Aureimonas sp. SA4125: one gene and its partner. Each later gene encodes a partner of the first gene's protein in a complex. Links are inferred from orthologs where the notes say so. Each region holds a gene or a part of one and is shown on either strand. Other genes may lie near its edges.

Region 1 (9,562 bases):
CCGGCGGCAAGCAGATCCTGTTCAACGCCTTCATGGCGACGCTGAACCCCGGCGACGAGGTGATCATCCCGGCGCCCTACTGGGTCAGCTATCCCGAGATGGTCGCGATCTGCGGCGGCACGCCGGTGTTCGTGACAGCGGGGATCGAGACGAACTTCAAGCTGACGCCCGAAGCGCTGGAAGCGGCGATCACGCCGAAGACGAAGTGGTTCCTGTTCAATTCGCCGTCGAACCCCTCGGGCGCCGCCTACAGCCGCGCCGAGTTGAAGGCGCTGACCGACGTTTTGATGCGCCACGACCATGTCTGGGTGCTGACCGACGACATGTACGAGCACCTCGTCTATGGCGACTTCGTCTTCTCGACGCCGGCCGAGGTGGAACCGGGTCTCTACGAGCGGACGCTGACGATGAACGGCGTCTCCAAGGCCTATGCCATGACCGGCTGGCGCATCGGCTATGCGGCCGGTCCCCTGCCGCTGATCAAGGCGATGGACATGATCCAGGGCCAGCAAACCTCGGGCGCCTGCTCGATCGCGCAATGGGCCGCCGTCGAGGCACTGAACGGCACGCAGGACTTCATCCCGGAGAACCGCAGGATCTTCGAGGCGCGCCGCGATCTCGTCGTGTCGATGCTGAACCAGGCGACCGGCCTCGAATGCCCTTCGCCGGAGGGGGCGTTCTATGTCTACCCCTCCTGTAAGGGGCTGATCGGCAAGAAGACGCCGGCCGGCAAGGTGATCGAGACGGATGTCGATTTCGTCACGGAACTGCTGGAGGCCGAAGGCGTCGCGGTCGTCCAGGGCTCGGCCTTTGGCTTGGGGCCGAATTTCCGCATCTCCTATGCGACGTCGGAGAAACTGCTGGAAGACGCCTGTTCGCGCATCCAGCGCTTTTGCGCCAGCCTGAAGAGCTGACCGACAGCCTGATCGGAGACACCGACAGAGAATCAGCGGCGGCCCTCGGGTCGCCGTTTTTCGTTCTGCCCGACCGTTGTTTCAACGCCGTCGACAGCGAAAAAAAACGCCGGGCCCATGAGAGCCCGGCGAAAAAAATCCTTGGGAGGAAACAGCCGGTACGAAACGATGGGAGGAGGTGTCGTCCCGCGATCCGGCTGTAGTGAGAGTACTCCGCGACAGCGCGCGCACCATTGCCAATTTCGCATGGCTGCCCTGCAACTATTGCATAGTTCTTAGGCAGAAGGACCTCGTGCTTCAGGGCGTGCAGCGCGGATGCCGGCGCAAAGCCGCTGGGGGCGCATTCAGTCCTAAAAATTCCGGAACAAAAGTATTTCAGTGGCGTTTGTCGACTGAAATTTAATATTCACTTTAGGAATTACTGCAATGAGCATCTTCGACAAGATAAAGTCAGCCTTGTTCGGCACGCGCGCCGAGGCGGCGACCCGTCCGGCAGCTGTCCCCCCGACGGCGGCGCAGCCGACGGCGACGGTGGCGAGCTCCGCCGCGCCTGCACCGACGGCTGCGCCCATGCAGCAGCCTTCACTGACACCTGCGCAGGGCGGACCGGCGGCTTCGGCGCCCCATTCTGCCCAGGTCGCGCCTACCGCGCAGGCGGCCGCTCCGGTCTCGCCCCCCGCCGCGACCGGCGCCCCCGTCGATGTCGCCGCGGTCATGGACGCTGCCGTGAGCAAGCACGGAACGGACCTCAACTGGCGCAAGTCGATCGTCGACATGATGAAGGCGCTCGATCTCGACAGCAGCCTCGAAGCGCGTAAGGAGCTCGCCGACGAGTTCGCCTATACGGGCGACAAGAGCGACAGCGCCACCATGAACGTCTGGCTGCACAAGGAGTTGATGCGCAAGCTCGCCGAAAACGGCGGCCGCGTGCCGGCCGAACTGACGGACTGATCCGCAAGCCGCGATCGCTCCTTTCGATCCTGCAGAGGCTGGGCGTTCGCGCTCGGCCTTTTCGCGTCGGAAGGGCTCAGTACGACCAGGTCCGCGCCTTGGAGATCAGGAAGTCGCGAAAGACCTTCAGCTTGGCCGAATTGCGCAGCTGCTCGGGGTAGCAGAGATAGGTGTCGAAGGTCGGCATCTCCATTTCCGGCAGGACCTGCACGAGCTTGGAATTCTTGTCGATCATGTAGTCCGGCAGCAGGCCAAGGCCGATGCCGCGCTCGATCGCGGCCTTGATCGACATCAGATTGTTGATCTGCAGGATCGTCGGCCGCGTCTGGCCATCGGCCAGGCCGACCGTCTCCAGCGTGTTGAGGTTGCGCAGGTAGGGCGGAGCCGGCTCGCCGAAGGTGATGATCCGGTGCTGGTCGAGGTCCTGGATGGTTTCCGGCGTGCCGAAGCGCTGGAGGTAGCTCGGCGCGGCATAGACGTGAAGATGCACGGTGAACAGTCGGCGCTGGATCAGGTCCGGCTGCTGCGGCTGGCGCAGGCGGATCGCCGCATCTGCCTTGCGCATGGTGAGGTCGATTTCCTCATTGTCGAGGACGAGCTGCAGTTCGAGGTCGGGATAGAGCTCGAGAAACTCCTTGGCGCGCTCCGTCAGCCAGCCGGAGCCAAGGCCCACCGTGGTAGTGACGCGCAGCTTGCCCGTCGGCTTCTCGCGCGTCTCGGTCAGCTGCATGCGCACCATTTCGAGGCGCTTCAGGACGTCGCTGGCGGTCTGGAAGAGGAGTTCGCCCTGCTCCGACAGGACGAGGCCGCGAGCATGCCGGTGGAACAGCGGTGCACCGATCTCCTGCTCGAGCGAGGCGACCTGGCGCGAGATCGCGGACTGGCTGAGGTTGAGGACGTCGGCGGCATGGGTGAACGAGCCGGCCTCGGCCGCGGCGTGAAAGATCCGCAGCTTGTCCCAGTCGAGCGCCATGCCTAATCCCCTGCCTGCCGTTTTCCCAAACCGTGACCAACCCGATACGACCGGCGCTGCCAGATTCCGTTGCCCGCCCGACGCTCAGGGGAGTGTCCGTCCCGAGTTGCGCTCTGCTTCGCCAGCCCGACGATCTGCCCGGCTGCCGAGCGATTGGCGCCCCTGCGCCACGTTCCCGCATCAGTGTTGCACAGATCGGTGTGTCTACGTAAACCGCATCGTCGGCAATCGACGCTTGCGTCAACAGTTCTCGCACGCCCGCAGCGTCCGTTGGCAGCCGATCCTATTCGGCTGCCTGACGGACCTCCTCGGCCTCGACGGTCGCCAACCATTTTTCGGCCTCGAGCGCGGCCATGCAGCCAAGCCCCGCGGCCGTCACCGCCTGACGGTAGACGTCGTCGGCGACGTCGCCGGCAGCGAACACGCCGGGAATCGAGGTCTGCGTCGTCCCGGGCTCGACCCAGAGATAGCCCGACGGCTTCTGGCGCAGCTTGCCTTCAAAGAGCTGGACGGCCGGCGCGTGGCCGATGGCGACGAAGACGCCGTCGGTCGCATGCTCGCTCGTCTCGCCGGTGACGCGGTCGCGCAGGCGAATGCCGGTGACCGACTTCATCGGCTTGGAGGGTCCGAGGATTTCCTCGACCTCCGCGTTCCAGATCACCCGGACATTCTCCTTGGCCGCGAGGCGCTCGCGCAGGATGCGCTCGGCGCGGAAGGCGTCACGGCGGTGCACGACCGTCACCGATTTGGCGATGTGTGCGAGGTACAGCGCCTCTTCGACCGCGGTGTTGCCGCCGCCGACGACGACCACGTCCTTGCCACGATAGAAGAAGCCGTCGCAGGTGGCGCAGGCCGAGACCCCAAAGCCTTGAAAATGCTGCTCGGACTCGAGGCCCAGCCATTTCGCCTGGGCGCCGGTGGCGACGATCAGCGCATCGCAGCTGTAGACCGTGCCGCTGTCGCCGCGGAGCCGGAACGGTCGCGACGAGAGGTCGGCCTCGACGATGAGGTCGCTGGCGAATTCGGTGCCGACGTGCAGCGCCTGCGCCTTCATCTGCTCCATCAACCAGGGTCCCTGGATGGGATCGGCAAAGCCCGGAAAATTCTCGACGTCGGTCGTGATGGTGAGCTGTCCGCCCTCCTGCAGGCCGGCGACCAGAAGCGGCTTCAGCATCGCCCGCGCCGCGTAGATCGCGGCGGTATAACCGGCGGGGCCGGAGCCGATGATCAGCACGGGGGCATGGCGAACGTTCTGGGATTCGGTCATCGGAGAGCTCGCTCGTGGCGGACGGAGGCGGGTTGCCGGCACTCTGCAGGTGGCGGCGCGGCGTCGAATTTTCAAGGCGAAGTGGCGTCCTGCATACCGGACCGACGGCAGGCTGACAACACGGTGCGAGGCCGTGCCGCCGGCCGTCCCGGGCATTGCGGGAAGACGGCTGGCCTCGGCTCCGGCTTCGCCGTAAGAGGGGCGATGATGGCGATTTGCTACATCAATCTCGACCGCGCGACGCTCCGGCGGCAGCAGATGGAAGCCGAGGCCGGGCGGCTCGGCCTCGCCTTCGAGCGATTTGCGGCGGTCTCGGTCGATGCCGTCAGCGATGCCGAGGCGGGCGGGTTCGGCCGAAGCTGGGAGCGGCCGCTGTCCAAGGCGGAGCTGGCCTGCTTTCTTTCGCATCAGGCGCTGTGGCGCCGCGTCGCCGAGACCGGGCGGCCGATGTTGATCCTCGAGGATGACGTGCGGCTGTCGCCGCGGCTGGCCGGCCTGTGTTCGTCGCCGACGATCGAGGCGGCAACCGACATGGATCTCCTGAACCTCGAGGATTTTGGCCGGCGCCGCTTCGTCGCGCGCGTCCTCCAGCCGCTGGTCGGCGACCTGGAGCGGCTGCGCGTCTCCCGCGACAAGGCGGGAGCGGCAGCCTATGTGCTGTGGCCGGATGGCGCGCGAAAGCTGCTGGCCAAGGCCGAACGCGAGGGTGCCGCCCCGGCCGACGCCTTCATCCACTCCTCGCGCGGGCTCGTCGCCTGGCAATGCCAGCCGGCGCTCGCGATCCAGGCGGAGGTCCTGGCGCGCCGCGACCCGTCGCATGGCGACGTGCCGCCGACGTCGATCCAGGTGCCGCGCCGGCGCCTCAGTCCGGTGCCGCGCCACTGGCATTTCTTCGCCCGGCGCGCCATGACCCAGGTCCGGCTGCTGCCGCATCATCTCACCCGGCTCGGCGGCATGGACTATCGCGAGGTGCGAGTCGATCCGTCGGACTTTCCGCCCGTGTCCCAGAGCCGCTCGTAGACGGCGCCGATCTCGGCGGCCTCGCGCGCCAAGGGAAAATGTCGGCGCACATGGTCGAGCGCGGCCGTGCCCGCCGCCTGCCGGCCCGCGTCGTCGCCGAGATAGGGCTCGATCGCGGCGGCCAGCGCCGAAACGTCGTCGACCGGCACGACCTTTCCCGTGACGCCCTCGACGATCATTTCGGCAAAGGCGCCGGCATCGCTGGCCACGACGGGCCGGCCGGAGGCCATGGCTTCCAGCGGGGTCAGGCCGAACCCCTCGTTGCGGGGCGGGGCGACATAGAGGTCGAAGCGGCGGAACCAGGCGGCGATGTCGTCGACCTCGCCGAGAAAGAGGATCCGGTCGGAAAGGCCCGCCGCCGCGATCCTCTCGCGCAAGTCCCGCTCGAAGGGCGCATGTTCGCCGGTGGTGCGGCCGGTGATCACGGCGCTCCACGCGGGACGGTGCGGCAGAAGATCGATCATCGCGGCGACGAAGAGGTCGGTGCCCTTCTGGTGCCGGATGCGGCCGGAGCAGCCCACGATCTTCTGGCCCGCCAGCGCCTGCATGGCCGGGGAGGGCGTGCTGGTGCGCTCGGGCGAGAAGGCGTCGAGGTCGATGCCATGCAGGATGACGGTCGCCGGCACTTCGAGAAAGGCGGCGCTGCGCCGGCTGGTGGCGATGACGGCATCCATGCGGCGAATGAGAAAGCGCGTCCAGGCGGTGTGCCGGCGCTGCGCGGCGGAGGTGAAGACGAGCTTCAGCCGCATGCGCAGGACATCCCGAAGGACCAGTCCGGCCAGCATTTCGGTGTTGCGGCGGGCGTGCCAGATGCGGAAGGGGCGCCGTGCGGGTCTGGTCCACAGGCCGAGGATTTGGCGCCAGCGCAGTTTCGGCAGGTGACCGGGAAGGCCGGGACCGAGCGCGGCGATGCCAAGCGTCCCGGCCTGCAGGGGCACGAGCTGGATGATCGTCGAGGTGACGCCGGAGAGGCGGCGCTTGAAATTTGGCGCGATCACCTCGACGTCGCGGACAGGCATGGCGGTCTTTCGCGGGGTGATGGGCATCGGTTCGGTCAAGGGGACCCGAAAGAAGGGCACCCATCTCCGCTTTCGCCCCGGGCCGGCGAACCACGCGATGCGACACGGCCGCAACGCGTGGCCCGCCGGCCCAAGACAGGCTCATTATAAGGGGCCATGGAGACGGCGCGGCCTCTCACAGGCGGCGTTGCCGTCCGTCAGAGGCGCTTGCGACGAGCAGGCAAACCGCTCGTCTCTGGCGTCTCAGCCCCAGCGCAGCTCGATGATCTCATAGGACCTTGCGCCGCCGGGAGCGGCGACCTCGACCGTGTCGCCCTCTTCCTTGCCGATCAGCGCGCGGGCGATGGGCGAGGAGATCGAGATGCGGCCCTGCTTCACGTCGGCTTCCTGGTCGCCGACGATCTGATAGACCTTCTCCTCCTCGGTATCCTCGTCGATGAGCTTGACGGTCGCGCCGAACTTCACCTTCTCGCCCGACAGCTTGGACACGTCGATCACTTCGGCGCGGGCGGTATAGTCCTCGAGTTCGGAGATGCGGCCCTCGTTGAGGCTCTGCGACTCCTTGGCGGCGTGATACTCGGCGTTCTCCGAAAGGTCGCCATGCGCCCGTGCTTCCGAGATCGCCGCGATGATGCGCGGACGCTCCTCCTGCTGGCGCCGGCGCAGCTCTTCCTTGAGTGTCTCGAACCCGGCGCTTGTCATTGGGACCTTGTCCATGCCCTCAACCTTTCCAGACCGTCGGCCAGATGGCCGAAAGTCGTTTCGTTCCCGCCGGATGATGCCGGCGCATAAACCAAACCGGCTCCGGACGGAAATCCGACCGGAACCAGCAAACCATTCTCTGCCCGCGTCCCAGGGACCGGGGGCGACCGATGATGCTGCGGTAAAATTGTGCTGTCAAACGGCGTCTATCGTCACGCGCCGGTTGAAAGTTTTCCCCGTCCCCATCTGCCTTTCGGGTTCCCGCGACTTGACCCCTGTCGCCGGTCCGTCCCGTTCACGCGGCCGTGAAGTAGGATTGCAGGGACCGGACTTCAAGGCCACCGCGCTTCAAGGCTTCGATGGCTTCGGCCGCAGCCGCCATGCCGGAGAGCGTCGTGTAGTAGGGAACCTTGTGGATCAGCGCCGCGCGTCGCAGCGACCGCGAGTCGGACAAGGCCTTGGCGCCCTCCGTGGTGTTCAGTACCAGCTGCACCTGTCGGTTGCGGATGGCATCCTCGATATGCGGCCGGCCTTCCAGCACCTTGTTGATCTTCTCGGCCGGAATGCCCTCTTCGCTGAGGAAACGCTGCGTGCCGCCAGTGGCGATGATCTTGAAGCCCAGATCGTGGAGCTTGCGGATCGCCGGCAGGGCGCGCTCCTTGTCGCCGTCGCGCACCGAAACGAAGACGCTGCCGGCCGTCGGCAGGTCGATCGAGGAGCCGAGCTGCGACTTGGCGAAGGCGACGGCAAAGCTCGTGTCGAGGCCCATGACCTCGCCTGTCGACCGCATTTCCGGGCCGAGCAGGGTGTCGACGCCAGGGAAGCGAGCAAAGGGGAAAACCGCTTCCTTGACGGCGATGTGCTTCAGCGTCCGCCAGTTCGGCTTCGCCCCATAGTCGGCGAAGGCCTCGTCCAGGGTCTCGCCGGCCATGATCCGCGCGGCGATCTTGGCGATCGGAACCCCGATGGTCTTGGCGACGAAGGGCACGGTGCGCGAGGCCCGCGGATTGACCTCGAGGACATAGATGTCCTCCCCCTTGATGGCGAACTGGACGTTCATCAGGCCGACGACGTTGAGGCCGAGCGCCATCACGCGCGTCTGGCGCTCGAGTTCGTCGACGATGGCATCCGAGAGCGAGTGCACCGGCAGCGAGCAGGCGCTGTCGCCGGAATGGATCCCGGCTTCCTCGATATGCTCGAGGATGCCGGCGATGAAGGTCTCCTTGCCGTCGGAGAGGCAGTCGACGTCGACCTCGATCGCGTCAGAGAGGTAGCTGTCGATGAGGACCGGCGACTTGCCGGAGACGACCACCGCCTCGGTGATGTAGCGCTCGAACTGCGGGCCGTTGCGCACGATCTCCATGGCGCGGCCGCCCAGCACGTAGGACGGGCGAATGACGACGGGATAGCCGATGCGCTCGACGATGATCCGCGCCTCGTCGACCGAGCGGGCGATGCCGTTGTTGGGCTGGCGCAGCTTCATCTCGTTGAGGAAATGCTGGAAGCGGTCGCGATCCTCGGCAAGGTCGATCGCGTCGGGCGAGGTGCCGAGGATCGGGATGCCGGCCTTTTCCAGCGTCTCGGCAAGCTTCAGCGGCGTCTGCCCGCCGAGCTGGACGATGACGCCGTGGAGCGTGCCTTTGGTTTGCTCGACGCGCAGGATGGCGAGCACGTCCTCGCCGGTCAGCGGCTCGAAATACAGACGGTCGGACGTGTCGTAGTCGGTCGAGACGGTTTCCGGGTTGCAGTTGATCATGATCGCCTCGTAGCCGGCGTCCTTCACCGCGAAGGCGGCATGACAGCAGCAATAGTCGAACTCGATACCCTGACCGATGCGATTCGGCCCGCCGCCGAGGATGACGACCTTCTTGCGGTCGGAGACCTCGTCCTCGGAGCGCAGGGACCCGGCGAAGGGGCGCTCATAGGTCGAGTACATGTAGGGCGTCGGCGAGGCGAACTCGGCCGCGCAGGTGTCGATGCGCTTGAACACCGGGTGCACGTCGAGTTTCTCGCGCGCCGCGGCGACGCTCTCCTCGTCGCTGCCGATGAGTTTGGCCAGCCGTGCGTCGGAAAAGCCCGCGGATTTCAGGAAGCGGAAGTTCTCCGCGTCGTCCGGCAGGCCGTGCTCGCTGACGCGTGCCTCCAGATCGATGATCGCCTTGATCCGGGCGATGAACCAGGGGTCGATCTTGCACGACTGGTGAACCTGCTCCTCGGATGTGCCCATGCGCAGCGCCTGCGCCACCATCAGGAGACGGTCAGGCGTCGGCTTGCCCAAGGCGGCGCGGATCGCGTTCTTGTCGTCGCCTTCGCCGATGCCAGGGATCTTGATCTCGTCGAGCCCGTCGAGACCGGTCTCGAGGCCGCGCAGCGCCTTCTGCAGCGATTCCTCGAAAGTCCGGCCGATCGCCATGACCTCGCCGACCGACTTCATCGCGGTGGTCAGGATCGGTTCGGCGCCGGGAAACTTCTCGAAGGCAAAGCGCGGGATCTTGGTGACGACGTAGTCGATCGACGGCTCGAACGAGGCGGGCGTCGCCCCCCCGGTGATGTCGTTGTCGAGTTCGTCGAGCGTATAGCCGACGGCGAGCTTGGCCGCGATCTTGGCAATGGGGAAACCCGTCGCCTTGGAGGCCAGCGCCGAGGAGCGCGAGACGCGCGGGTTCATCTCGATGACGACGAGGCGGCCGTCCTCGGGATTGACCGCGAACTGCAC
Region 2 (9,425 bases), 1.3 Mb from region 1 along the record:
CAGCCTGACACCAACCGGATCCAGCAGATCCACGAATGGAAAGATCCCGACGTTTTGACAGATGACCCCCTAGCGGCCCCCGACCCATCCATCTCCGACTACGAAGTCGGCCAGGACAATGTTCAAAAGTTCGGGCTCGATTTCCACAACCCGGTCTTCGGTATCTCGGCCGCGGTGGTCATCGTTTTCGTCGCCGCGACGCTGTTGATGCCCGGCCTGTCGGAGGAGTTCTTCGGCTGGCTGCGGCCGGCGCTGACGGCGCAGTTCGACTGGTTCTTCATGCTGGCGGCTAACGTCTTCGTGCTGTTCTGCCTGTTCCTGATCGTCAGCCCCTTCGGCAAGATCCGACTCGGCGGCAAGCTTGCCACGCCCGAATACAGCTATGTTTCCTGGCTCTCGATGCTGTTTGCCGCGGGCATGGGCATCGGCCTGATGTTCTACGGCGTCTCCGAGCCGATGTCGCATTATGCCAGCTCGATGGCCGACATCGCCGGAAGCCCCGAAAGCTGGGCGCCGCTCGCCGGCGCGCCCGGCGACGCAGAGGCCGCGCGCCGGCTTGGCATGGCCGCGACGATCTTTCACTGGGGCCTGCACCCCTGGGCGATCTACGCCATCGTCGGCCTGGCGCTGGCCTTCTTCAGCTACAACTGGGGCCTGCCGCTGACCATCCGCTCGGCCTTCTATCCCATCCTGGGCGACAGGGTCTGGGGCTGGCCGGGGCATGTCGTCGACACGCTCGCCGTGTTCGCGACGCTGTTCGGCCTCGCCACCTCGCTCGGCTTCGGCGCCGAGCAGGCGATCGCCGGACTGAACTACCTCTTCGGCCTGCCGGACACGGCGCTCAGCCGCGTCGTCCTGATCGCCGTCATCACCGGCGTCGCCCTGCTTTCGGTCGTGGCCGGGCTGGACGCGGGTGTTCGCCGGCTGTCGGAGCTCAATATGGGCCTCGCCTTCCTGCTGCTCGCCTTCGTCTTCCTTGTCGGCCCGACCATGACCATCCTGTCGGGCATCTTCCACAACACCGTCGCCTATCTCGCCGACATCGTGCCGCTGTCCAACCCGTTCGGGCGCAGCGACGACAATTTCCGCACGGGCTGGACGACCTTCTACTGGGCCTGGTGGATGTCCTGGTCGCCCTTCGTCGGCATGTTCATCGCCCGCGTCTCCCGCGGCCGGACGATCCGGGAATTCCTCACCTGCGTCCTGATTGTCCCGACCCTCGTCTCGATCGTCTGGATGTCGGTGTTCGGCGAGACGGCGATCTTCGAGACGATCGCCGGGTTCACCGGCGTCGCCGATGCGGACCTGCCGCTGCAGCTCTTCGTCATGCTCGGCCAGCTGCCGCTGTCGGCGATCACCTCGGTCATCGGCATCGTGCTGGTCATCGTCTTCTTCGTGACGTCGTCGGATTCGGGCTCGCTGGTGATCGACACCATCACCGCCGGCGGCAAGACCGACTCGCCGGTGCCGCAGCGGGTGTTCTGGGCCGTCTTCGAAGGCCTCGTCGCCATCGCGCTGCTGCTCGGCGGCGGGCTCGCCTCGCTGCAGGCGGCGGCGATCGCCACCGGCTTTCCCTTCGCCTTCCTGCTGCTGGCGCTCTGTCTGGGAACGCTGATGGGCCTCCGGCGCGAACTGAAGTCGCCCTTTCTCGAGACCGCGCAGACCTGACCGTCCAGGACGGCTCGAACGAACGAAACGCGCGGCGGCGGGGCGACCCGCCGCCGTTCTTCGTTTGGCATTCTTCGGCGGGGCGACCCGCCGCCGCTTGTCGTCTTGCGCTCTTTGTCTGGCGTTCTTCGTTCCGGGCTATTCGGCGTCGCGGGCGACGGAGCGGCGGATGCGGCGCACGCCCAGAAAGGCCAGAAGCGCCACCACCGGGATGGCGAGCGCCTCGATCAGCTTCGGCTGCAGGTGCAGGCCGCTGACCTCCAGTCCCTCGGCGAGATGACCGACGAGGGAGACGACGTAATAGGTGACGGCGGCGACCGACAGGCCCTCGACCGTCTCCTGCAGGCGCAGTTGCAGGCGCGCGCGGCGGTCCATGGATTCGAGCAGCACCTGGCTCTGTCCCTGGCGGGCGATCTCGACGCGCGTCGACAGGAGTTGCGAGGCATGGGCGACGCGCTGCGACAGCGAGGCCTGGCGCGAGGCGACCGCCTGGCAGGTCTGCATCGCCGGCGTCAGGCGTCGTTCGAGAAACTCCTCCACGGTCTGCAGGCCGGGCAGGCGCGTCTCGCGCAATTCGGCGATGCGTCGCTGCACGAGGGCATAGTAGGCGGCCGAGGCGCCGAAGCGGAACAGCGTGTCGGTATGGCGGCTCTCGATCTCGGCTTCGAGCGTCGTCAGCCGGTCGAGCAGCGCCGCTTCGTCGGCGACGCCGCGCCCGGCCAGCGCCGAGGCGATGGCGGCGAGTTCGCGCTCGGATTCCGTCAACGCGCCGCCGAGCGCGCGGGCGACCGGCAGCGCCAGGAGTGCCATCATCCGGTAGGTGTCGATTTCGAGAAGGCGCTGGATCATCCGTCCGGCCTGACGCGGGGTGAGGCTCCGGTCCTCGACGATAAACCGGCTGAACCCGTCCGCATGGACGCGAAAATCGGTCACCGCCAGCGCGGCGCCGCCGCCGACGCCGCCCCCGATCAAGACGTTGCCGCCGAAATGCCGGGCCGACAGCGCCTCGAAATCGGGCGCCGCCGATGCCTCCGGCAGGAAGGCGACATGCGCGGCGACGATGATCTCGCCCGACAGCGCGGCGCGCCAGTCGGCCGGCACGAGATCGATCGCGGTGTGCTCGAAGCCGTCGCCAGCAAGGTCCTTTGCCATGAAGGTGTAGCGGCTGAACTCGGTGTGACGCTCCCACTTCACCCGGAACGCGCCGAGATCGGCGCTGTAATGGTTGGCGCCCGGCAGGGGTGGCGCCGCGCCGAAACGGGCGGCGAGCGCGGCGATCTCCGCGCTCTGGCGGTCGTGCCCGCCCGCCTCGGAGGTCAACGCCAGGAAGGACAGGCGCAGCGGCGCCTCCAGGGCCTCGGGCGGACGCGCATGGATTTCGTCGTTCAGCGTCAGGCGCTGGGGATGATTGCGCGGCAGTGTCATGTCCAGTTTCCACCCTGTTGCCGGCGATCCGCCCGAGCGACTTTGAACGAAGCACTTCATCGATCACGCACCGACCGCATCGACCCGGCAAAGCCGATCGCCCGGCGCCGAAGATCGGCGAGATCGGCGGATATGTCGAGGCGGAACCGCACGTCCCGCGGGAGAGCGCCCGGCGCGCCCGCCGCGTCTTCCCGACCGGGCCATAGCACATGCTGCGGGCGGGAACTGGCATCCCCGGGCGTATGATGTATAGGTCGGTGAAAAGACGGGTGGCAGCGCTGCCATTCCAGGGGTGAAAGGGGAGGACGGCATGGCGGGACGGCTCGAGGGAAAGATCGCGGTCTGCACGGCGGCGGGGCAGGGCATCGGACGACGGGTTGCGGAGGTGTTTCTCGCCGAGGGCGCGACCGTCCACGCCTCCGATCTCGACGCCGCAAAGCTCGCCGGACTGGGCGACTTCGGCACGGTCCATGTGGCCGGGCTCGACGTCACGGACGGCCCGGCGGTGGCGGCCTATGCGGCGGGACTGCCGACGCCGGACATCCTCTTCAACTGCGCCGGCTACGTCCATCACGGCACCATCCTCGACTGCGAGGAGAAGGACTGGGAGTTTTCCTTCGACCTCAACGTCAAGGCGATGCACCGGCTGATCAGGGGCCTGTTGCCGCGCATGCTGGAAAACGGCGGCGGCTCCATCGTCAACATGGCCTCGGCCGCCTCCTCGCTGAAGGCCGCGCCCAACCGCTATGTCTACGGCGCGTCGAAGGCCGCCGTGCTCGGGCTCACCAAATCCATCGCCGTCGACTTCGTCGGCCGCGGCATCCGCTGCAACGCCATCTGTCCCGGCACGATCGAATCGCCCTCGCTGCAGCAGCGGATCGATACGCTCGGGCAACAGGTCGGCGGACGCGACAAGGCGGAGGAGATGTTCATCTCGCGCCAGCCGATGGGCCGGCTCGGCAGGCCCGACGAGATCGCCATGCTCGCGCTCTATCTCGCCTCGGACGAATCGTCCTTCACGACAGGCACGCTGCAGCTCATCGACGGCGGCTGGTCGCTCTGATCCAGTCCCGCCACCCGCCGCTCCGGCGGCACTAGAACCGCGGACAGCGGCTCGCCGGCCATGATCGGCAGCCGCAACGGCCATCCCCGGCGAAGGCCTGTCCGCCCAAAGGAGGAAACATGCGCATTCTCATTCTCGGAGCCGCCGGCATGGTCGGCCACCGCCTGGTCGACCGGCTCGTCGCCGAGGGCCAGATCGCCGGACGGACGATCGCAACGCTCGACCTCTTCGACGTCGTCGAGCCCAGCGCCGGCCAGGGCGCACAAGGCATCGCCATCCACCGCCGCGCCGGCGACATCGCCGACCAGGCCACCGTCGCCAGCCTCGTGGCCGAGAAGCCCGACCTCATCTTCCATCTCGCCGCGATCGTCTCGGGCGAGGCGGAGGCCGATTTCGACAAGGGCTACCGCATCAACCTCGACGGCATGAAGTACCTCCTCGAGGCGATCCGCGCCCATGGTGACGGCTACCTGCCGCGGCTCGTCTTCACCTCGTCGATCGCCGTCTTCGGCGCTCCTTTCGAGGACAAGATCTCCGACACCTTCCTGATGGCGCCGCTGACCAGCTACGGCACGCAGAAGGCGATCTGCGAACTGTTGCTCGCCGACTACTCGCGCAAGGGCTTCGTCGACGGCGTCGGCATCCGCCTGCCGACCATCGTGGTCAGGCCCGGCAAGCCGAACAAGGCGGCCTCGTCCTTCTTCTCGGGCATCATCCGCGAGCCGCTGGCCGGCCAGGAGGCGATCCTTCCCGTCGGCGACGACGTGCGCCACTGGATGACGAGCCCGGCCTCGGCCGTCGGCTTCCTGATGCACGCCGCCCAGATGGACACGTCCGAGCTCGGCGCCCGCCGCTCGCTGACCATGCCGGGCCTCTCGATCACCGTCGCCGAAATGGTTGCGACGCTGCGCGACGTCGCCGGCGACGCGGTGGCCGACCGGGTGAAGAAGGTGCCGGACGCGACCATCCAGGGCATCGTCGCCGGCTGGGCGCGCGATTTCGATCCGGCGCGGGCAACGGAGTTCGGCTTTACCGCCGACAGCGATTTCGCCGACATCATCCGCCAGCACATCGCCGACGAGGCCAAGAAAGTGGGCTGATACTGGCCGGGCTCGCGTCCCTCGGTCGAGGGCCCGGCAACCGGGACTGAGCTGAGGGCAACAAAAAGCCCGGGCGCCGGGCCCGGGCTGATTCACGTGAAACAGGTCGCTATATCGACGCTTCGCGAACGCGCCGGATGCGTACTACGCTGCTGCGTTCTTGATCCAGTCGACGAGCTTCGACTTCGCGGCCGCGCCGACCTGGACGGAGGCGGGCTCGCCATTCTTGAACAGCATCAGCGTCGGGATCGAGCGCACGCCGAACTGCGCGGCGATATCGGGATTCTCGTCGATGTTCACCTTGACGATGTCGACGCCGTCCATCTCTTCGGAGATCTCCTCCAGGCTCGGACCGATCATCTTGCACGGGCCGCACCACTCCGCCCAGAAGTCGACGACCACCGGATTGGCCGCGTCCAGAACGTGGGACTTGAAGTTGCTGCTGTCGATCTTGGTCGTGGCCATGGAGGGCTCCTCGATGTTGGCTCGTGTGATAGCTAGAAGTGTGCGCCTGCGAAATCAAGCGGCGTGCGGGTTCGGTTCACGGGGTGTTCGCTTTTCGGCGACAGTCGACCGCCGCTCCAGGGCCGCATCGAGAACATCAGGCGGAACGTCGATGAGAACGGGCGCCTCGGTGAAGAGCAGACCAGCGCGCACCTCCCGGTCGGGATAGAGGGGCTGAAGGAGGGCGCGGTAGAGCGCCAGCTGCAGCACATAGGCCGGCGGCACGGCGTCGAGGTTTTCGGGCGCGGGACGGTTGGTCTTGAAGTCGATGATGCGCACCGCGTCGTCCGACACCGCCAGCCGGTCGATCGTGCCGGTGACGGAATAGGCCTGCCCGCCGAGCGTCAGCGTGCCGGTGACGGCGACCTCCGCCCGGCTTCCCCCGGCAAAGATCGGGGAGAATTCGGGATCGCCGAGGACCGCGAGGACGCTGTCCAGCGCCTGCGCCCGGACGGCCGGCGGCATGTCCGCGGCCGCGCTGGCGAGATAGCGCTCGGCCGCCGCCGCCCGCTCCTCGGCGCCAAGATCGGGCAGCACCTGCAGCAGGCGGTGGATGGCAAGGCCCCGGCGGATGGCGAGGGACGGGTTGCCGGAACCGGCCAGAACCGGCGAGACGAAACCCGTGGCGGGCGCTTCGGGCGCTGGGCCGTCCTCCGCCTCGATCCGGTGGGCCTCCCCTGCCGAGGACGGCGACAACGGCCGCAGCGCCAGCACTTCGGGCGGCAGGATCGACAGGTCGACGGGCCGCAGGACAGCTTCCGGCGAAAGGGCGGCGGTGGCGGGCTTATCGTGCGAAGCCGGCGTGCCCGTACCTGGCGAACTGGTGCCTGGCGAACCGGCGCCGAGCGAGCCCGTGCGCCAGCCGACGACGTTGCCGTCCGCGTCCGCGATTTCCATGGCATCAGGGCGCAGCGTCGCCTCGACGCGCTGCAGCCAGCTCTCCTCGTGCGGGCCGCGGGTCCCGGATGTACCGCAGATCACCAGCCGGTCGGCGGCGCGGGTCATGCCGACATAGAGCAGCCGCCGGTATTCCTCGCCGGCCAGGCGTTTTTCCTCCTCCTTCAGCGCGGCGATGGCGCCGTTCTCCAGACTCTTGTCGGCGCGCCACAGGAAGCCCGGTGCTTGGCCGGGGGCAAGGCCCGGCATATCGTGCCAGGCCATCAGCCGGGCGCCGTGGGCATGGCTGAAGGGCGCCGAACCGGGATCGACGAGGAAAACGACCGGCGCCTCGAGGCCCTTGGAAGCGTGGACGGTCATGATCCGCACCTCCTCCTTGCCATGCTCCATCTCGCGCTTGATCTCGGGGGGCGCGGCCGCGAGGTCGGCGAGAAAGGCGTCGAGCCCGGGCTGGCCGGCCTCTTCCTCGGCGAGTGCGAGGTCGAGGAAGGCATCGATCACCTCGCCGCTGTCGCGCCCGAGCCGGGCCGCGAGCTGTGCCCGTCCGCCCTCCGGGCCGAGCAGCCGGGCGTAGAAGCCGAAGACGCTCTCGAAGCCGGCGCGGTCGCGCAGCTCCTCCAGCCGGGCGAAGGCGGACTGCGCGCGGGCAATCAGCCCCGCCGCCGAGGCGTCCGGCACGAAATCCGGCAAAAGCGCGAGACCTTCCGGCCCCGCCAGTCGGCGCAGCGCCAGGTAGAGCGGCTCGCCGCCGCCGTCACGCGACAGCGCGAGCGCCATCAGGTCGTCATCGGAAAAGCCGAAGAGCGGGCTCTTCAACACGGCGGCCAGCGACAGCTCGTCCTCGACATTGGCGACGGTGCGCCCGAGCGCCATCAGGTCCTGCACGGCGATGTGGTCGGTGATGACCAGCCGGTCGGCGCCGGCGACAGGGATCTTCTGGTCGCGCAGCGCCTTGCCCATGGCCTCGACGAAGCTCGAACGTTTGCGCACGAGGATCAGCACGTCGCCGGCGGTGATCGCCCGCGTTACGCCCTTCACCGTGATGGGATTGCCGATCCACGCGCCGATCTGGGATGCGATGCGCCGGGCGAGCCGGTTGGCGGGCGAGGCTTCTGGCTCGACGTCGAGCGGCGTCAGCCAGTCCTCGGGCTCGGCCCGCGGCAGCGCCTGCACGACGGGCCAGACCTCGACGAGCCCCGGCTCCTCGCCGCGCGCGGACTCATGCGTCGGCGCGATGTCGTCGAAGGACAGGCCCTGGCGGTTCGCGGGATCGGCGAAGACGCGGTCGACGGCGTCCAGCACGTCGCGCGCCGAGCGAAACGACTGGTGCAGGCGAAGCTCGGCAAAGGCCTGCCGCGCCTCGCCGGCGCGCTGGCCGAGCCGCCGCCGTTCGGCCGAGAACATCGCCGGCGAGGCGCCCTGGAAGGAATAGATCGACTGCTTTTCGTCGCCGACGGCAAACACCGTGCGCGCGACATTGCGGGCGGCGGCACCGGTGAAGAACTCCTCGACCAGCGAGCGCATCACCTGCCACTGCCGCGGGCTCGTGTCCTGTGCCTCGTCGATGAGGACGTGGTCGATGCCCTGGTCGAGCTTGTAGTGGACCCAGTCGGCAGCCGAGGAACGCGACAGGAGGTCGGCAGTCCTGACGATCAGGTCCTCGAAATCGAGCTTGCCACGCCGGCGCTTCAGGCTCGCATAATCCTCCTCCAGCCGGTCGGCGATGACGAGGGCGGCAGCGCTTGCCTCGGCGAGGCGCAGCGTCGTCATCCGGCCCTCGATCGTCTGGATGTGGGCGACAGCCGCGTCCAGACGCTCGGCGAAGTCGGGGAACTTGTCCGCCACCGCCTTGGTCGCCACACTCGACGGCTTGAAGGGCTCGCCCTTCTGCGTCAGGCAGAGCGACTTCAGCACCTCGAGCAGGGCCCCGGGCTCCTGCGCTGCCTCGATCGCGGCGAGGCGCTGCGCGAGCTTCTGGTCCGTCGCCTTGGAACTGGCGGTCGCCAGTGGCGCGAGGCGCGCGCGGAAAGCATCGTCGAAACCGGGAAGGGGCGAGACGGCAGCAAGGATCGTCTCCACCGTCTCGCCGTCGGCAAGCCCCAGCGCCCGGCGCAGCAGCGCGACCGCCGGATCGAGCCCGCCCGCCTCGGTGACGTGGCGGCGGAGCGCGTCGCGCTTGGACACGATCTCGCCGATCAACTGATCCAGGCCGAACTCGCCGCCGACCGACAAAGCGGCCGCGAAAGCCTCGGCGAGCGCGGCGCGTTCCTCGCGGGGCCGATCGATGCTGCCCGATCCCGTGATAAGCAGGCGCCGCGCCTCGGCAAGCAGCAGCGCCGTCGTGGTGCCGTCCATCACCTCGAAATGGCCGGGGACGTTCGCCTCCAGCGGAAACTGGTGGAGGATGGCCTCGCAGAACGCGTGGATCGTCTGGATCTTCAGCCCGCCGGGGGTCTCCAGCGCCTCGGCGAAGAGTTTTCGCGCGTCGGCGATGTCCGCGTCCGAGGGCTTGCGGCCGGTCAGCCGGGTCAGTTCGGCTTCCAGCACGGCGCGCGGCGCGGTCGCCCAGGTGGAGAGGCGCTTGAACACGCGGTTCGCCATCTCGGCGGCGGCGGCCTTGGTATAGGTGAGGCAGAGGATCTTCGAGGGCGGCGCCTTGGCGAGCAGCAGGCGCACGACGCGTTCGGTGAGGACATGCGTCTTGCCGGAGCCGGCATTGGCGGCGACGAAGACCGAGCTTGCCGGGTCGGACGCGCCGCGCTGCGCCT

The links.
Region 2: the proteins of trxB (region 1) and trxA are in contact, whole or in part, in a crystal structure (PDB 1F6M), measured with the Escherichia coli proteins. The link is inferred for Aureimonas sp. SA4125 from one-to-one orthologs.

What each region holds. Positions count from the first base shown.
Region 1 is NZ_AP025032.1:3,499,461-3,509,022, reverse strand. The notes cover bases 2,114-4,937. They hold trxB (thioredoxin-disulfide reductase), read right to left. Parts: upstream 4,106-4,937; coding sequence 3,122-4,105; downstream 2,114-3,121. Other genes in these bases: Sa4125_RS16570 (glycosyltransferase family 25 protein), read left to right, coding at 4,313-4,937; Sa4125_RS16580 (LysR family transcriptional regulator), read right to left, coding at 2,114-2,838. In the rest of the region: Sa4125_RS16595 (pyridoxal phosphate-dependent aminotransferase), read left to right, coding at 1-914; Sa4125_RS16585 (DUF3597 domain-containing protein), read left to right, coding at 1,341-1,865; more of Sa4125_RS16580, read right to left, coding at 1,942-2,113; more of Sa4125_RS16570, read left to right, coding at 4,938-5,125; Sa4125_RS16565 (glycosyltransferase family 4 protein), read right to left, coding at 5,065-6,144; transcription elongation factor GreA, read right to left, coding at 6,388-6,861; carB (carbamoyl-phosphate synthase large subunit), read right to left, coding at 7,142-9,562.
Region 2 is NZ_AP025032.1:4,821,890-4,831,314, forward strand. Bases 4,062-6,748 are described here. They hold trxA (thioredoxin), read right to left. Parts: upstream 5,722-6,748; coding sequence 5,401-5,721; downstream 4,062-5,400. Other genes in these bases: Sa4125_RS22830 (SDR family oxidoreductase), read left to right, coding at 4,062-4,156; denD (D-erythronate dehydrogenase), read left to right, coding at 4,276-5,256; addA (double-strand break repair helicase AddA), read right to left, coding at 5,776-6,748. Also shown: Sa4125_RS22820 (BCCT family transporter), read left to right, coding at 55-1,668; Sa4125_RS22825 (DUF3422 domain-containing protein), read right to left, coding at 1,807-3,093; more of Sa4125_RS22830, read left to right, coding at 3,404-4,061; more of addA, read right to left, coding at 6,749-9,425. UniProt on the Escherichia coli protein: Participates in various redox reactions through the reversible oxidation of its active center dithiol to a disulfide and catalyzes dithiol-disulfide exchange reactions.